Regions from separate parts of the Pseudomonas aestiva genome, predicted to be linked through region 2. Evidence: predicted binding sites of a transcription regulator. Region 2 holds the regulator's gene; each other region holds the start of a gene.
The links. Region 2 encodes FliA, which starts transcription of late flagellar genes. Its sites were predicted from a motif close to CTAAAGTTTNNNNNNNNNNNGCCGNTAA; they were not measured.
Positions count from the first base shown of each region.

Region 1: AABM56_RS19250 (methyl-accepting chemotaxis protein) is a predicted target of FliA. The motif match lies at 2,155-2,182, and genes of this name have one in related genera.
Region 3: AABM56_RS09050 (methyl-accepting chemotaxis protein) is a predicted target of FliA. The motif match lies at 3,203-3,230, and genes of this name have one in related genera.

Region 1 covers NZ_CP150916.1:4,142,109-4,148,235, reverse strand. Annotated here, with positions in the region: gene AABM56_RS19270 (response regulator) at 1-27, opposite strand, end outside; gene AABM56_RS19265 (NAD(P)-dependent alcohol dehydrogenase) at 111-1,118, opposite strand; partial or broken gene AABM56_RS19260 (DUF4398 domain-containing protein) at 1,233-1,607, opposite strand; gene AABM56_RS19255 (DUF4398 domain-containing protein) at 1,637-2,068, opposite strand; gene AABM56_RS19250 (methyl-accepting chemotaxis protein) at 2,226-3,851, shown strand; gene AABM56_RS19245 (HPP family protein) at 3,855-5,012, opposite strand; gene nhaA (Na+/H+ antiporter NhaA) at 5,270-6,127, shown strand, end outside.
Region 2 covers NZ_CP150916.1:3,285,288-3,291,414, reverse strand. Annotated here, with positions in the region: gene flhA (flagellar biosynthesis protein FlhA) at 1-1,498, shown strand, start outside; gene flhF (flagellar biosynthesis protein FlhF) at 1,509-2,840, shown strand; gene fleN (flagellar synthesis regulator FleN) at 2,933-3,763, shown strand; gene fliA (RNA polymerase sigma factor FliA) at 3,760-4,500, shown strand; gene AABM56_RS15255 (chemotaxis response regulator CheY) at 4,588-4,962, shown strand; gene AABM56_RS15250 (protein phosphatase CheZ) at 4,982-5,770, shown strand; gene AABM56_RS15245 (chemotaxis protein CheA) at 5,797-6,127, shown strand, end outside.
Region 3 covers NZ_CP150916.1:1,955,403-1,961,529, reverse strand. Annotated here, with positions in the region: gene AABM56_RS09065 (chemotaxis protein CheA) at 1-1,272, opposite strand, end outside; gene AABM56_RS09060 (lipid asymmetry maintenance protein MlaB) at 1,269-1,574, opposite strand; gene AABM56_RS09055 (response regulator) at 1,595-1,966, opposite strand; gene AABM56_RS09050 (methyl-accepting chemotaxis protein) at 1,978-3,153, opposite strand; gene AABM56_RS09045 (FCD domain-containing protein) at 3,293-4,060, opposite strand; gene AABM56_RS09040 (lactate permease LctP family transporter) at 4,282-5,976, shown strand.

The DNA.
Region 1 (6,127 bases), 860 kb from region 2:
ATAGGGAAGGGGATCTGGCGAGGTCATCGAGACTTCCGGAACGCGACGAGACGATTCCGGAAGTCTAGCAGAGCCTTGCCGGTGTCAGTCCGGCTTTTGTCTGACCATTGTTAGAACTCCAGGACGATCTTGCCGAAGTGGCTGCCGTCCTTCTGGAAGGCGAAGGCCGCGGCGATTTCGTCTAGCGGATAACTGCGATCGATGACCGGCTTAATGCCGTTGCCTTCCAGCGCCTTGATCATCTCCTGCTGCTGGCGACGGCTGCCGACGATCAGCCCCTGCAGCCGCTGATGGCGGCGCATTAGATTGGCCGTGGGGACTTGCCCCTCGACGCCGGTGAGCACCCCGATCAGCGCCAGGTGACCATGGATACGCGCGGCCTGGATCGACTGCGCCAGGGTCGCCGGGCCGCCCACTTCCACCACGATGTCGACGCCACGGCCGCCGGTGATGGCCTGCACCTTGGCACCCCATTCCGGTTCGTCGCGGTAATTGATCAGGTGATCGGCGCCCAGGGCATAGGCGCGCTGCAGCTTCTCGTCCGAGGAGGAGGTGGCGATCACCGTGGCGCCCATGGCCTTGGCCATTTGCAGGGCGAAGATCGACACCCCGCCGGTACCCATGACCAGCACGCTGTCGCCGGCCTTGAGTCCGCCATCCACCACCAGGGCGCGCCAGGCGGTGAGTCCGGCGGTGGTCAGGGTCGCCGCCTCGGCATGGCTGTAGCCCTTGGGCGCCAGGGTGAAGGCCGTGGCCGGGCGTACCACCACCTCGCAGGCGAAGCCGTCGACGCCATCGCCAGGGGTCGTGGAAAAGTCATCGATGGGCGGCTCGCCATCCAGCCAGTGGGGAAAGAAGGTCGAGACCACGTGATCGCCCACGGCGAATTCGCTGACCCCGGCGCCCACGGCCTCGACCACGCCGGCGCCGTCGGACATCGGAATGCGCCCATCGGCGGTCGGCATCTTGCCCAGCACCACGCCCAGGTCATGGAAATTCAGCGAGCTGGCCTTGATCCGCACCCGGATCTCGCCAGCCCCCGGCTGCCCGGGATCAGGCAGTTCGCAGGCTTCCAGCTGGTCCAGACCACCGGGTTTGCGTAGGCGTATGGCGTGCATGAGAGATCCTCCGGACTGTGGCGAGCAGGACGCTCGCAGGTCAGTAGAGGACCACGGCAGGAGGCGCAGGATTCCCGAAAGAACCCTGCGCCCTGAACCTTACTTGATCGCCTTCTGCAGTTGCTGCAGCTGCTCGGTGCGGGTGTTCAGGCGGGTTTCGCCGCGCTGGGCGTCGACCTTCTTCAGCTCGGCCTCGGCCATGCGCAGCTTGATGGTCTGCATGGCGGTCTGGATGCGTTGCTGGGTCAGGTAGGCCAACTGGTCGACGGTGCGCTCGTTCTCACCGTCCTTGTAGGCCTTGTCGGTCTTGGCCAGCCAGGTGCCGGCATCCTTGGTTTCCAGTGCCGCCAGCTGGGTGGCCTGGGGCTGGGATTCGAGGGCGGCGTAGTCGTTGCGCGCCTTTTCCAGATTGGGGTTGGGCGGGGTGGCGCAGGCGGCCAGGGTCAGGGTCAGCGCCGACATCAGCGGGAGCAGAAAACGTTTACGCATGGTTTCGTCCTTCAAGAGAGCGGGCAGCCTTACTGCTGCACCTTTTTCTGTAGATTCTGTTGCAGCTGCAGGTTGATCTGACCTTCCTCACGGATCTGCTGGATGCTGTTCTGGGCATCCTGCAGCGCCGCCGCGGCCTTGGCGGCCTGGGTCTTGCGGGTCGCCAGACGGGCATCCCACTCGGCCTGCTCGGCCAGTTGCTTGGCTTCGTCGTACTTCTCGTTGGACAGGGCTGCCTGGGCCTGGGTCCACTTGTCCTGGGCCGACTTGGTCTCGATCGGAGCGAACTGGTTGCCGCCGCCGCTCACGGCTTCGTTGACGGCCGACTGGGTCACGGCCATCTGCGCGGTCGGCGGATTGCCGGCGCAGCCCGCGAGCAGCAGACCGCCGCCCAGGACCAGGCTGGCGAGCAGCGCACGAGGCGCGGAGAACGGGGAGGCACGAGAGGGACCGGTTTTCATCCGAACATTCCTGGCAGGTCGCCCGGAATGGGCGACAGTGCCTTTGAGACGGCGAAAACGCGGCGAGGTTCGCTGCGACCGCTGTGCTCAAGCCCCAGGGGTAGCAGCCGATATCTGTTGTCTGACAACAACAGGGCCAGAGGCCACGGAGACTTCCATGCTGTTACGCAATTGCAACATCGCGCCTCGGGCTGCCCTGGGCTTCGGCCTGATTGCCCTGATGATGGCCTTTCTCGGGCTGTTTTCCCTGGCACAGATGGCGGGTATCCGCGAGCGCCAGGTAGTGACGGAGCGTGACTGGGTGCCCAGCATCCGCGCGGTGGACGCCATTCGCGAGAACATGTTGCGCATCCGTACCATTTCCCTGCGCCTGGCGCTGGATTCGGACCCGCGCAACATCGATACCTACGTCGGTCAGTACGAGGCACGCAACAAGGTGCTCATGGACGGCATCAAGGCCTATGAGGTCTTTGTCGATACCCCCGAGGAGCACCAGCGCTGGGACCTCTTCAAGCGTGATTTCGCCACCTATCAGCAGGGCATGACCGAGTCCTTCGCCCTGGCCCGCCGTGGCGATACCGCCGCGCTCAACAAACTGACCCTGGTGGACATGAAGCCGGTGGTGGACGGCACCGGCAAGCAGCTGGGCGAGTTGGGCGACTTCTATGCCGAGGGCATCGAACGCGACGGCAAGATCTCGGCGGACCGCTACGCCGCCTCGCGGCTGATCGTCATCGCGGTGATCGCCCTGGCCGCCCTGGCCACGGTACTGATGGCCTGGCTGCTGACCCGCAGCATCGTCGGACCGCTGCGCGAGGCGCTGCTGGCCGCCCGCCGCGTCGCTCAGGGCGACCTGACCCAGACCCTGGCCGTGCAAGGCCGCGACGAGGTGAGCGAATTGCAGCGCGCCCTGCAGCAGATGCAGGCGCAACTGCGCGAGACCCTCTCGCGCATCGCCGGCTCCTCCACCCAGCTGGCGACCGCTGCCGAAGAGCTCAACGCGGTCACCGAGGCCGCTGGGCAGGGCTTGCAGCAACAGAACGACGAGCTTGAACAGGCAGCCACGGCCGTCACCGAGATGAGCACCGCGGTGGACGAGGTGGCGCGCAACGCCGTCTCCACCTCCGAAGCCTCGCGGGCTTCCAGCCAGGCCGCGCAGCAGGGCCAGACCCGGGTCGCCGACACCCTGGGCGCCATCGCCGCCTTGTCCGACGAGGTGTCCGCCACCGGGACCCTGGTCCAGCGGCTCGCCGAGCAGTCCCAGGACATCGGCAAGGTGCTCGACGTCATTCGCGCCATCGCCGAACAGACCAACCTGCTGGCGCTCAATGCGGCCATCGAGGCGGCGCGGGCCGGCGAGGCCGGGCGTGGTTTCGCCGTGGTGGCCGACGAGGTGCGCGCCCTGGCCAGCCGCACCCAGCAGTCCACCCACGAGATCGAACAGATGGTCTCGGGCATGCGCAGCGGTGCCAGTCAGGCCCTGGGCTCCATGCACAGCAGCAGTGAGCGCGCCCAGGCCACGCGTGCCCTGGCGGAAACCGCCGGGGTGGCGCTGGAAGAGATCAATACCCGCATCGGCGAGATGTACGAGCGCAACCTGGTGATTGCCAGCGCGGCCGAAGAGCAGGCGCAGGTGGCCCGGGAAGTGGATCGCAATCTGGTCAACATCCGCGATCTCTCCACCCAGTCCGCCGACGGTGCCCGCCAGACCAACGCCGCCAGCCAGGAGCTGTCTCGGCTGGCGGTGGACCTTCAGGGGCTGGTGAATCGCTTCCAGGTGTGAGCCCTAGGCTCGTACCGCCTGGTACAGCGCCCGGATCAGATCCGACTGGGTGATGATGCCGACCAGGCGGCGCGAGCCATCGATGATGGGGATGTGGCGGTGGCCGTTCTCGGAAAACACCGGCACCAGGTCGATCAGCAGGCGGTCGGCGCTGGCCACCCGCACGGTGCGGGTCATGATGTGGCCGACGCTGTTTTCGTCCTGGCGGGCCTTCGGCCGGACCAGCGAGCGCAGGCGCCAGCCGAGGCCTTCGTGGACGTCCAGGTCGATCTGCCGCATGAAGTCGGCGACGGTGACGATGCCCAGCAGATGGCCCTGGCGATCCACCACCGGCAGCGCCTTGATGCGGCGGGCGCGCATCAGCGCCCAGGCTTCCTGCAGCGGCATCTCGGCACGGGCCGTTACCGGTTCGTGGCTCATGACATCGGCGCAGCGCAATTCGCCCATCTTGCGCTGGTAGGCACGCGCCTCCACCTGTTCGAGCAATTCGGCGAGGTCGTCGCGGCTGATGTCCAGCACCTGGTTGTAGCGCGCCAGCACGGCGTCCAGGTCGGCGCGCTGCAGGCGCGTCTCGCCGCTCGGCTCGGCCGGGCGTGGCACATGGGGCCAGGGGCGCCGGGTCAGGTTGTTGTAGAGCAGGCCGGCACTCACCAGCAGCAGCGAGTCCAGCGCCACCGGACTCCAGGCATAGCTGAAATCCTGGGCGCCGATCAGCACCATCAGCAGCGCCGAGGCGCCGCCCGGGGGGTGCAGACAGCGCAGCGTGAACATGGCGGCGATGGCTAGCGCAACCGCCACCGCGGCGGCCAGGTTGGCTTCGGGAATCCACAGCGCGCAGGTGATGCCGATCAGCGCCGACAGGGTATTGCCACCCACTACCGACCAGGGCTGCGCCAGCGGACTGGAGGGCAGGGCGAACACCAGCACGGCGCTGGCGCCCAGCGGCGCCACCAGGGCCAGCGCCAGGGCGCCATGCTGATGCACCGGCTGGCCTTCCAGCCACCAGGCCGCCAGGAGCGCGGCGAGCAGGATGCCGAGGCCGGCGCCCAGGCTGGCGCGCAGGCGTTCGCGACCGTCGATGGGCAAGGGCGCTGGCCAGAAGGCACGCAGGCCCTGGAGCAGACGGGCGAGGAGGGAGGGTGCAGGGGGTTGCTGGGACATGGGCGAGCAGCTGCTGGGTCGAACGAGGTCGCCGATGGTCCTCTCTGTATGGAGCCCTGGCAAGGTGGGCGAGGACCGCGGGCAGCCACCGCAAGCGGCCGGGCGGCGACCCAGAGCGGCCGCGGTCCCGAAGCGATTTTCTGCTGCGACCACCCGCGCTGCCGTAGTAGGATTATCGGCTGGGTGTCGCCGCAATCGTGCGGTAGGACAGGTTGAATCGAGCGCAGGTCGGGCCGCCGCGCGGAGTCCTGCTGCCCATGTCACCTCTGCCTTCCCCCGCCAAGGCCCTGGCCTTTCTCAATCGCTTCTGCGCCGCCGAAGCGGCCGGCGGTATCGTGCTGATGGTGGCCGCGGCCATCGCCCTCATCGTCGCCAACTCGCCGCTGGCCGACGGCTATTTCGCCAGTCTGCACTGGTATGTGGGTGGCCTTTCGCTCGGTCACTGGATCAACGACGGCCTGATGGCCATCTTCTTCCTGCTGGTGGGGCTGGAGATCAAGCGCGAGATGGCGGTCGGCCAACTCGCCAGCTGGGGCGATCGCGCCCTGCCGGGTCTCGCCGCCTTGGGTGGCATGCTGGTGCCGGCGCTGCTCTATGCCCTGGTCAATCGCCACGACTCCCAGACGCTCGCCGGCTGGGCCATTCCCGCCGCCACCGACATCGCCTTCGCCCTCGGCGTGCTGTCGCTGCTGGGTTCGAGGGTGCCGGCATCGCTCAAGGTGTTTCTCTCGGCGCTGGCGATCCTCGATGACCTCGGCGCCGTGCTGATCATCGCGCTGTTCTATACCAGCGACCTCTCCACCACCATGCTGCTGGCCGCGGCCGGTCTGGTGGCCGTGCTGTTCCTGCTCAATCGCCTCAAGGTCACCGCCCTGCTGCCCTATCTGCTGGTCGGGGCGCTGCTGTGGTTCTGCATGCTGCGCTCGGGCATCCATGCGACCCTGGCCGTGGTGATCCTGGCGCTGTTCATTCCGCTGGGCGATACCGAGGCCGACGATGCCTCGCCGCTGCTCCGGCTGGAGTCCGCGCTGCACCCCTGGGTGGCCTTTCTGATCGTGCCCCTGTTCGGCTTTGCCAATGCCGGGGTGTCCCTAGCCGGGATGTCGCCCGCCAAC
Region 2 (6,127 bases):
CGCCGGTCTGCTGATCCTCTTCATCAACCTCATCGGCGGCATGGCCATCGGCATGGCCCAGCACGGTCTGCCGTTCGGCGAAGCGGCGCGCATCTACGCCCTGCTGACCATCGGTGACGGCCTGGTCGCCCAGGTCCCTTCGCTGCTGCTGTCGGTCGCCGCTGCCATCATGGTGACCCGGGTGTCCTCGGCGGAGGACATGGGCCAGCAGGTCAATCGTCAGATGTTCGCCTCGCCCAAGGCGCTGGCAGTCTCGGCCTTCATCATCATCGCCATGGGCCTGGTCCCGGGCATGCCGCACCTGCCGTTCCTCGGCCTGGGCGGTGGCGCCGCCGCCGGTGCCTGGCTGATCTACAAGCGCCAGCGCCAGGCCAAGCAGACCGCCGAGGTGGAAGCCAAGAAGCAGCAGGACCTGGCCCCCGTACAGCGTCCGGCCGAGGCCAAGGAGCTGGGCTGGGATGACGTGACCCCGGTGGACATGGTCGGTCTGGAAGTCGGCTACCGGCTGATCCCCATGGTCGATCGCAACCAGGGTGGCCAGCTGCTGGCGCGGATCAAGGGCGTGCGCAAGAAGCTGTCCCAGGACCTCGGCTTCCTCATGCCGTCGGTGCACATCCGCGACAACCTTGACCTGCTGCCCAACGCCTATCGTCTGACTTTGATGGGCGTCAGTGTGGCCGAGGCCGAGATCTATCCGGATCGCGAACTGGCCATCAACCCCGGTCAGGTCTACGGCTCCCTCAACGGCGTCGCCGCCAAGGATCCGGCATTCGGTCTGGAGGCCGTCTGGATCGACGTCACCCAGCGCGACCAGGCCCAATCCCTCGGCTACACCGTGGTCGATGCCAGCACCGTGGTTGCCACGCACCTCAATCAGGTGCTCTTCAAGCACGCCCACGAGCTGATCGGTCACGAGGAAGTCCAGCAATTGCTGCAGGTGCTGGCCAAGAGTTCGCCCAAGCTGGCCGAGGAACTGGTGCCCGGCATCGTCTCCCTCTCGACCCTGCTCAAGATCCTCCAGCAGCTGCTGCAGGAGCAGGTACCGGTCCGCGACATCCGTACCATCGCCGAAGCCATCGCCAACGTCGGGCCGCGGAGTCAAGATCCCGCCGCCATCGCGGGTGCCGTGCGGGTCGCCCTGTCCCGCGCGATCGTCCAGAACATCGTGGGAATGGAGCCTGAGCTGCCTGTTATCACCCTTGAGCCAAGGTTGGAACAGATGTTGCTAAGTAGTATGCAGAAGGCCGGTCAAGGCGCCGAGGACGGCATGTTCCTCGAGCCTGGCATGGCTGAAAAACTGCAGCGTTCCCTTATCGAGGCAGCGCAGCGTCAGGAAATGATGGGTAAGCCAGTGGTGCTGCTGGTGGCCGGTGCGATCCGCGGGATGATGTCCCGCTTCGCCCGGATGGCGGCACCGAACATGAGTGTACTGGCCTACCAGGAAATTCCGGACAACAAGCAGGTCACCATCGTCGCTACCGTTGGCCAGAATGGCTGAGGTCTAGATCATGCAAGTCAAACGTTTCTTCGCTGCCGATATGCGTCAAGCCATGAAGTTGGTACGCGACGAGCTGGGCCCGGATGCCGCCATCCTCAGCAACCGCCGGGTCGCCGGCGGGGTCGAGCTGACCGCGGCGCTGGACTACCAGGCTCCGGCACCGGCCGCGCCCAACGCGGAGCTGCAGGCGGAGTTGCGCAAGACCCATGCGAAGATCGCCCAGGCCCATGCCGACCTCAGCATCCGCGCCCCGGGCGTGCCCTCGGCCGCGCCGAAGGACAAGCAGCTGCTGGGCGCCATCAGCGCCGCCGACAGCCGTCGCGAGCCGGTGATCGCCCCGCCACGTGCCCCTCAGCCCACCGCCGCCGCTGCGCCTGCCGCCAGTGCCGCGCCGGAAGACCGCCGCGCCCTGGAAGCCATGCGCAGCGAACTCAGTGGCCTGCGTGAACTGCTGGAAGTCCAGCTTGGCTCCATGGCCTGGACCCAGGTGCAGTCCACCCGTCCGCAACAGGCCGGCCTCTGGCGCCGTCTGCAGCGCATGGGCCTGCCCGCCGATCTGGCTCGCCACCTGCTCGACAGCGTCGCCAAGATCCAGGACCCGCGGCATGCCTGGCGCATGCTGCTGGCCAATTTCGCCCAGCTGGCCAAGACCACCGACGCCAAGATCCTGGAGGAGGGCGGTGTTGTCGCCTTCGTCGGTCCGGCCGGCATGGGCAAGACCACCACCCTGGCCAAGCTCGCCGCCAACTACGTGCTCAAGTACGGCCCCCAGAGTCTGGCGCTGGTCAGCATGGACAGCTTCCGCATCGGTGCCCAGGAGCAGATCAAGACCCTCGGCCGCATCCTCGACGTGCCGGTCACCCTGGTCGATCCCGGCCAGTCCCTGGCCCAGGCGCTGGCACCCCTGGCGCGCAAGCGCCTGGTGCTGATCGACACCGCGGGCATGCCCGCCAATGATCCGGCGCTCAAGGTGCAGCTCGAAGCCCTGGCCAACCGCCAGTTGAAGATTCGCAATTATCTGGTACTGGGTGTCACCAGCCAGAGCCAGGTGCTCAAGGCGGCCTACCACAGCTATCGGCGCTGCGGCCTGAGCGGCTGCGTGCTGACCAAGCTGGACGAAGCCGCCAGCCTCGGCGAAGCCCTGGGCCTGGCCATCAGCCAGCGTCTGCCGGTGGCCTATATCGCCGACGGCCCGCGTATCCCGGACGACCTGCATCCGGCCCGCAGCCACCAGCTGGTGAGCCGTGCGGTGAGCCTGCAGGCCTCCGAGGAGCCGAGCGAAGAAACCATGGCCGGCATGCTTGCCGGCCTGTATCAAGGCAATGCCCGCCGCGCCGGTTAGCGCAGACGAACGGTAGTGGTGCATTGCATGCCTGGGCACGCCAAATGCACTTAGTCTAAAGTGTGACGGATTTCAATCAAAGGTATCAGGCAATGGGTAGCATGCATCCCGTCCAAGTCATAGCGGTCACGGGCGGTAAAGGCGGTGTCGGCAAGACCAATGTGTCGGTCAACCTGGCCTTGGCCCTGGCCGATATCGGGCGGCGCGTCATGCTGCTCGACGCCGACCTGGGCCTCGCCAACATCGACGTTCTGCTCGGCCTGTCGCCCAAGCGCACCCTGGCCGACGTCATCTCCGGCGAGTGCGAGCTGCGCGACGTGCTGCTGCACGGCCCGGGCGGCATCCGCATCGTTCCGGCGGCCTCGGGCACCCAGGCGATGGTCAATCTGACGCCGGCCCAGCACGCCGGTCTGATCCAGGCCTTCAGCGACATCAGCGAGAACCTCGATGTGCTCATCGTCGATACCGCTGCCGGCATCGGCGACCAGGTGGTCAGCTTCGTTCGCGCCGCCCAAGAAGTCCTGGTGGTGGTGTGCGACGAGCCCACCTCCATCACCGATGCCTACGCCCTGATCAAGCTGCTCAATCGCGACCATGGCGTCACCCGTTTCCGGGTTCTGGCGAACATGGCGCTGACGCCCCAGGAAGGTCGCAATCTCTTTGCTAAGCTGACCAAGGTGACCGACAGATTCCTGGATGTCGCCCTGCAGTATGTGGGCGCCATTCCGTTCGACGAGGCGGTGCGCAAAGCCGTACAGAAACAGCGCCCCGTGTTCGAAGCCTTTCCGCGTGCCAAGGCCTCGCTGGCCTTCCGTGCGGTAGCTCAGAGAGTCGATGGCTGGCCGTTGCCCGCCAATCCGCGCGGCCATCTCGAGTTCTTTGTCGAGCGCCTTGTGCAACCAGCCATCGGTACCCACGCATGACAGCATCCAGCGGGCTTCGCATGTACAGCAAAACCTCGGAACGTACCCAGCAGGAGCAACTCATCAACCGCTACGCGCCGTTGGTGAAACGCATCGCCTACCACCTCCTGGCGCGTCTGCCGGCCAGCGTGCAGGTCGAGGACCTGATGCAGGCCGGCATGATCGGTCTGCTGGAGGCCTCGCGCAAATATGACGCCGGCAAGGGCGCCAGCTTCGAGACCTACGCCGGCATCCGCATCCGCGGCGCCATGCTCGACGAGGTCCGCAAGGGCGACTGGGCGCCGCGCTCGGTGCACCGCAACACGCGCATGGTCACCGACGCCATTCGCGCCGTGGAAGCGCGCACGGGTCGCGACGCTAAAGATTCCGAAGTCGCGGCCGAACTTAAATTGAGTCTGGATGAGTACTACGGCATCCTTGGCGACACCATGGGGAGTCGCCTGTTCAGTTTCGACGACCTCATGGAGGGTGGTGAGCATGGGCTCGAGGAGAGCGGTTCGCATGAACTCGAACCCGGTCGCGGTCTGGAAGACGAGCGCTTCCGCAAGGCCCTGGCCGACGCCATCGCCAATCTTCCGGAGCGTGAACGTCTGGTGCTCTCGCTGTATTACGACGAGGAACTCAACCTCAAGGAAATCGGCGAGGTGCTGGGCGTGAGCGAGTCACGCGTCTGCCAACTTCACAGTCAATGCGCGGCACGCCTGCGGGCGCGGCTGGCGGAATGGCGTTCGCGTTAACCGGCTGGTACTCAGGCTACTACGATTGCTTAGGCGCGCCTTGCGGCGTGTGTGCGGATTAGGACGGAGGTCGACTTGGACAAGAACATGAAAATCCTCATCGTGGATGATTTTTCCACGATGAGACGCATCATCAAGAATTTGCTGCGCGATCTGGGATTCACCAATACCGCCGAAGCAGACGACGGCAACACCGCCCTGCCGATGTTGCAGAGCGGCAACTTCGATTTTCTCGTCACCGACTGGAACATGCCCGGCATGACCGGCATCGACCTGCTGCGCCAGGTACGCGCCGATGCGCGCCTGAAGACCCTGCCGGTGCTGATGGTGACCGCCGAGGCCAAGCGTGAGCAGATCATCGAAGCCGCTCAGGCCGGCGTGAATGGCTATGTGGTCAAGCCTTTCACCGCCCAGGTGCTGAAAGAAAAGATCGACAAGATCTTCGAGCGGGTGAACGGCTGAAGAAAGCCGCGGGGACGTTATGGATCAGCTTGGCACCAACAGCTTCAGCGACTTCGAGTCGAATCTAAAACAGCACGCCCAGGAGCTGGTGAAATGCCTGGAAAGTGGCGACTTCACCCAGGCGGTGCATGTCATCAATGAACTCAACCAGTTGCGTGACCGGGGGCTCTACCAGGAAGTCGGCAAGCTGACCCGCGAGTTGCACAACGCCATCGTCAACTTCGAGATCGATCCGCGCGGCATGGCCGGCGAAGAGGTCTCCCAGATCAGCGATGCCACCGATCGTCTCTCCTACGTGGTGAAGATGACGGAGAACGCCGCCAATCGAACCATGGATCTGGTGGAGGAGAGCGCGCCCCTGGTGGGCAACTTCGGCGACGAAGCCCGTGCCGTGCATGCCGACTGGAAGAAGTTCATGCGCCGGGAAATGGGCGCGGACGAATTCCGCGAGCTGGCCAAGCGCGTCGATGCCTTCCTCAGCCACAGCGAGAGCAGTGCCGAACAACTGTCGGCCAAGCTCAACGACATCCTCCTGGCGCAGGACTACCAGGACCTTACCGGTCAGGTGATCAAGCGCGTGGTCAATCTCGTCGGGCAGATCGAGAAAGACCTCGTCAAGCTGGTGATGATGGCCAGCCAGGTCGATCGCTATACCGGCTTCAGTCACGATCACAGCGCGCTGATCGAACAGAATCGAAAAGAAAAGACGATGAAGGGTGAAGGTCCGCAGATTCATGCCGATAAGCGTGAAGACGTCGTGGCCGCTCAGGTCGACGTCGACGATCTTCTATCCAGTCTGGGCTTCTGACCCAGACCCTCTTGGGGAGTGCAGGAATGAGCTTCGACGCCGATGAAGAGATCCTCCAGGATTTCCTGGTAGAGGCCGGCGAGATTCTCGAACAGTTGTCGGAACAATTGGTCGAGCTGGAAAGCCGTCCGGATGACATGGATCTGCTGAACGCCATTTTTCGTGGCTTCCATACCGTAAAGGGCGGTGCCGGTTTCCTGCAGCTCCATACCCTGGTCGAGTGCTGTCATATCGCGGAAAACGTTTTCGACATCCTGCGCAAGGGCGAACGCCGCGTGGATGCCGAACTGATGGATGTGGTGCTGCAGGCGCTGGATTCCGTCAATGAGATGTTTGGTCAGGTTCGGGAACGCGAAG
Region 3 (6,127 bases), 1.3 Mb from region 2:
GCCGCCGCTGATGCGCAGGGCGATGTCCTTGCCGATCTCCTTGGAGACGTCGCGGACCACCCGCTGGAAGCGGTTGAAGGTGGTACCGATCTGCACCATGCGCAGGGTCAGGGCGGTGTCCCGCACCTCTTCCACCAGGCGCGACAGCACCCCGGTGGATTCCACCAGGGCCGCCAGGCCGCTCTGCTGGGCGATCAGCTGGGTCCCGGCACCGGCGATGATCAACTCGCCGATGAGGTCGATCAGCTGGTCGAGCTTGGTCGCGTCGATGCGGATCAGCTGGCCTTCGCCCGCCGGCGCGCGCTGCTCCTTGATCTTGCGCTGCTTGTTCAGGGCCGCATCCACCACCGGCGGATTGACCAGCTGAGCTTCCACCAGGGCTTCGCCGATAGGCTGGCGTGGGGTGGCCGGATCGGCCTGGCGGCGCAGCACCTCGTCCAGCTCGGTGGCAGTCAGGGTACCGCAGCGCACCAGGATCTCGCCCAGGCGCAGGTCTTCCTCGGCCAGATCGTCGATCAGCTGGCAGTAGTCGCTGCTGCGGCTGTGCGGCGGCAGGATGCGGATCTGGCTGTCTTCGCGGACGAATTCGAAGGCCGCCTCAATGGTCGCCTTGTCGGCGTCGCTGTCGAAGGCAACCTCGAAGCCCAGGTAGCAGGTCTCGGGATCCATGTCCGCCGCGGCCGGGATGGCATCGGTCAGGGTGACGATGTTGACGATGCGGCCAAAGCTGTTGAGGTAGCGCACGAAGGCCAGCGGATCCATGCCGTTGCGCAGCATGTCCGGACCGAAGCGCAGCGACAGGTGCCAGTGGCCAGCGGCGACGCCATCGACCGGTGCCGCCAGGGTACGGGCGGCCGCGACCGGCTGGGCCGCCTTGGCGCTCGGCTGCAGATAGTGCTCCAGGCGCTGCACCAGCACGGCGCCGGCGGCCTGGAAGTCGGCCTCGGGCTCGCTGCCGGACGACACCCGGGCGATCAGGCCGTTGAGGTGGTCGCAGACCTCCAGGAACAGCGCCGACAGGGTCTCGTCGAAGGCCAGCTCGTTGCTGCGGATCCGGTCGAGCACGCTTTCGGCGACATGGGTGAAGGCCACCACATGGTCCAGACCGAACAGACCGGCCGAACCCTTGATGGTGTGGGCGGCGCGGAAGATGGCATTGATCAGCTCGACGTCATCCGGCGCCTGCTCGATCTGCAGCAGCGCGGCTTCCATCTGCTGCAGCAATTCTTCGCTCTCGGCGATGAAGGTCTTGAGGATCTCGTCCATGTTCATGCGGCAACACCTTCCGCGGCGGCCGCGGTAAAGAAGTCGGCAAGACCTGCCAGCTCCAGCAGTTCGGTGACGGCGGGGCTGGGGTCGACCAGTTCCAGGCTGCCGCCCAGACGCTGCGCCTCCCGGTGGGCCAGCAGCAGCAACTGCAGACCGGCGGAGTCGAATTCATCGACCTCGGCCAGTTCCAGCGCCACGGTGACCCCGGCGGTCAGGGGCTCCATCAGCAGCGGCTTGCTGTCAGCCGCGGTGTAGATGGTCAGCGGCCCGGTGAGGGGCAAGCGGGTACGAACGACATCGTTCATGGGGGCAGCCTCCAGGGCCATCAGGGCATGATCAGCTTGGAAACCGCCGCCAGCATCTGCGCGGGCTGGAACGGCTTGACCATCCAGGCCTTGGCACCGGCGGCCTGGCCGGCGGCTTTCTTGGCGGCATCGGATTCGGTGGTGAGCATGATCACCGGGGTGAACCGGTAGGCCGGCAGCTTCTTGGCCGCGGTGACGAAGGTGATGCCGTCCATGTTGGGCATGTTCACGTCGCTGATGATCAGGTGCACCTTGCGACCGTCCAGCTTGGTCAGGGCGTCGCGCCCATCGCAGCCTTCGATGACGTCATAGCCCGCGCTTTTCAGCGTCATGGACACCACCTGGCGGATGGAGATGGAGTCGTCGACGATCAGAATGGTCTTGTTGCTCATGACAGCTTTCCTTAAAAGAACGTGATATCGGATTCGGCAGCGGCGGCGGCCGGTCGCTTGCCGTGGTGCACGGCGACCTGCTCGGCCATGGTGTAGGTGCGGGCCAGCTCGGCGAGCCAGCCGCGGGTGTCGAGGGTCGGCAGCGGCTGACCGCTGGCGGCCAGGGCGCGACGGTCGATCACCAGGCGTTCGAGACGCGCCTGGTCGTCACGGATGTGGCCGAGCATCTGGCTGACGCGATCCTGGAATTGCAGGGCGACCAGCACCTCGGCAATGGCGCCGCCCACGGCCGCGGCATTGTTCGCCAGGGCATCGCTGCGCTCGACCACGTCACGGGTGGTGCCGCCAAAGGTGCCGATGACCTGCTCGATGGTCTCGCCGGACTGGTTCAGGGTGCCGGTGTCGCGTTCGGCGTGGAGCTGCGACAGCTCCAGGGTGCGGGCAATGGCGCCGTTCACCGTTTCCACGGTTTCGCCGATCTTCTGCCCGGTATCGCCGGACAGGGTGGAGAGCTTGCGCACCTCGTCGGCGACCACCGCGAAACCGCGCCCGGCTTCGCCGGCACGGGCGGCTTCGATGGCGGCATTGAGGGCCAGCAGGTTGGTCTGGCGCGCCACGTCGCCGACGTCCTTGGCCATGCTCTTGAGTTGTTCGGTCAGACCGGCCAGGCCGTTGACCTCGTCCAGCAGCGCGCCCTTGCTCGACAGCGCTTCGCGCAGCGCGTGCAGGATGCCATCGAGCTGGTTCTGGCTGCTGGCCATGAGATTGACCAGGCGATCGCCACTGCCGTGATCGGCGCCGGCGACGCTGTGGATGCGGTCGGCCAGTTCGGCGAAGCGACTGGTCAGGCTGACGATTTCCTGCTCGGTGTGGGCGCGCGCCGCTTCGATCTGCTCGGACCACACCGGCAGCACCGCCACGCAGAGGGCTTCGAGGGCTTCGTCCCGACCGCTGGCCGGACTCTGGCTCACGGCCTGCTCGGCCGCGCGCTCGGCCTGGCGCGCCTGGGCGCGACGCAGCTGCCAGAAGCCCAGACCGGCGGCGAGCACCACCTGGGTGGCACTCAGCGCCAGGGTGGTCGACGTCACGCCGCCCACGAACAGGATCGCGCCGGTACCGCAGGCACCGAGCAATGCAGGGGTGAAGGTAAGATCGATGAACGAGGGCGAAGAAGAGGCGTGTTCCACAGGAGGGTACCGGTCTAGACGCCAGCGAAGGCGGGAAGGTGTGACCGGGTTATCAGCTCTGGAACGCTAAACTTTAGCCGCGGACGGATAACTTATTGCAATAGCATAATGACATCATGATGTTTTTCGCCAGATCCTTTTAGCGCTCATCGCGCCGTTTGGCCCGTGCTAGACGGCCTGCCATGGCACCGGCCTCCTCCAGAACCTCCCGCACATAGCCCAGGTGACGGCTCGCCGCCTCGCGTGCCGTTTCCGCTTCACCCGCGACAATCGCCTGGTAGAGCGATCGGTGCTGTTCCAGCAGGTGCTCGCGGGTTTCGCCCCGTTGCGCCTGCATGCCGCCGATGTTGGTCACCATGTGGTGGCGCAGCAATTCGAACAGGCTGCGGATGCTATGCAGGTAGACGGCGTTGTGACTGGCCTCGGCGATGGCCAGGTGAAAGGCCGCGTCGGCCTCGCCCTCCTCTTCCCGGGTCAGGGTGTCGCGCCGCCGGTAGCAGTCCTCCAGGCGCTCCCAGGCCAGGGTCAGCCGCGCCAGGTCCGGCTCGGTGGCGCGCTGGGCGGCGTAGTAGGCGCAGGCGCTTTCCAGGGTGTGGCGAAACTCCAGCAGGTCACGGCGGGTTTCCTCGCGGCTTTCCAGCAGCGGCAGCAGGGGATCGGTGAAGGCACTGTTCAGCGCCTCGGTGACATAGGTGCCACCGCCCTGCCGACTGAGCAGCAGGCCGCGTGCGATCAGCTTCTGGATGGCTTCGCGCAGCGAGGGTCGCGATACCCCGAAGCGCTCGGCCAGCACCCGCTCGGCCGGCAGGCGTTCGCCAGGGCGCAGCGAGCCTTCGGCGATCAGCGCCTCCAGGTGCTTGACGATGTCGTCCGACAGACGACGTTGCTTGACCGGTTCGAACCCCATGAAAAACCTCGAAAAAAGCCGCGGACAGTGGCGAGGGTCCGTCAGCCAGGCAGTGCTGGCCGACGAAAGTCGCAGATCAAGACGTTTGACAGGGGCAAAGACCCCGCTTAACGTGCGTGAAGTCGCCCTTGTAAATTGGTCTTACCAATTTTTGCCACAGGTCGCGATCTTGTGCAACCCCGTCCTGCCGCCTCCCTACAAAAACAATCAAGGAGCACCCGATGGATACCTGGCAACAGATCTATCTCCCCCTGGGCAGCCTGGGCCTTTCGGCCTTCGTCGCCGCCCTGCCCATTCTGTTCTTCTTCGTCGCGCTCGCCGGTCTGAGGCTCAAGGGCCATGTGGCGGGTGCCATCACCCTGGCGATCGCCCTGCTCATCGCGCTGTTCGTCTATCGCATGCCGGTGGACAAGGCGCTGGCCTCGGCCGGCTACGGTTTCCTCTATGGCCTCTGGCCGATCGCCTGGATCATCGTCACGGCGGTGTTCCTTTACAAGCTGACGGTCAAGTGCGGACAGTTCGACATCATCCGCAGCTCGGTGCTGTCCATCACCGACGACCAGCGCCTGCAGGTGCTGCTGATCGGCTTCTGCTTTGGCGCCTTCCTCGAGGGTGCGGCCGGCTTCGGCGCACCGGTGGCCATCACCGCCGCGCTGCTGGTGGGCCTCGGCCACAATCCGCTGAAGGCGGCCGGGCTCTGCCTGATCGCCAACACCGCGCCGGTGGCCTTCGGCGCCCTGGGTATCCCGACCATCGTCGCCGGCCAGGTGACCGGTATCGACGCCTTCAAGATCGGCGCCATGACCGGTCGCCAGCTGCCACTGCTGTCGCTGCTGGTGCCGCTGTGGCTGATGTTCATGATGGACGGCATGCGCGGCCTGCGGGAAACCTGGAAGCCGGCGCTGATCTGCGGCGGCACCTTCGCCGTGTTCCAGTACCTGACTTCCAACTTCATCGGTCCGGAACTGCCCGACATCACCTCGTCGCTGGCCGCCATGATCGCCCTCACCAGCTACCTCAAGCTGCGCCAGCCGCAGCAGGCCACCGCGGGCGCCACCGCCGTGGTCAGTGGCGGCGGCGCCGCCATGCTGGGTGGCGGGGCCGGCTTCGGCGGCGGCGGCCGGCTGCCTCCTGAGCATTCCCTGGGTACCGTGATCAAGGCCTGGTCGCCGTTCCTGATCCTGACCGTGGTCGTCACGATCTGGACCACCAAGGCCTTCAAGGCGCTGTTCACCACCGGCGGTGCCCTCTATGCCCTGGTAATCAACGTGCCGGTGCCCTACCTGGACAAGCTGGTGCTCAAGACACTGCCGATCGTGGCCACGCCGACGCCGATGCCGGCGGTCTACAAGCTCGACCTGCTGTCGGCCTCCGGCACCGCCATCCTGATCTCCGCGCTGATCTCCATGGCCATCTTCCGCATCAAGCCCTCGACCGCCCTCGGCGTGTTCAAGGAAACCCTGGTGGAGCTGCGCAAGCCGATCCTGTCGATCGGACTGGTGCTGGCCTTCGCCTTCGTCGTCAACTACTCGGGAATGTCCACCACCCTGGCGCTGCTGCTGGCCGGTACCGGCGCGCTGTTCCCCTTCTTCTCGCCGCTGCTGGGCTGGCTGGGGGTGTTCCTGACCGGTTCGGACACCTCGTCCAATGCCCTGTTCGGCTCGCTGCAGGCGACCACCGCGCACCAGATCGGCGTTTCCGACACCCTGCTGGTGGCGGCCAACAGCTCCGGCGGCGTGACCGGCAAGATGATCTCGCCGCAATCCATCGCCGTGGCCTGCGCCGCCACCGGCATGGTGGGCAAGGAGTCCGACCTGTTCCGTTTCACCGTACGGCACAGCATCGGCTTCGCCGTGCTGGTCGGCTTTATCACCCTGGCGCAGGCCTATGTGTTCACCGGCATGCTGGTGCACTGATCGTGGGTTTCCCGGCGGCGACCCCGGTCGCCGCCGGTCTTCTGGAGCCTTTTGCTGATCTCGCGAGCTAGAGACAAACAAGACGGAAATGCCTGAGGAAGCGGAGTTTACGAGTGGTAAATGAGCATTCCGACCGGGCTGGCGACCCAGG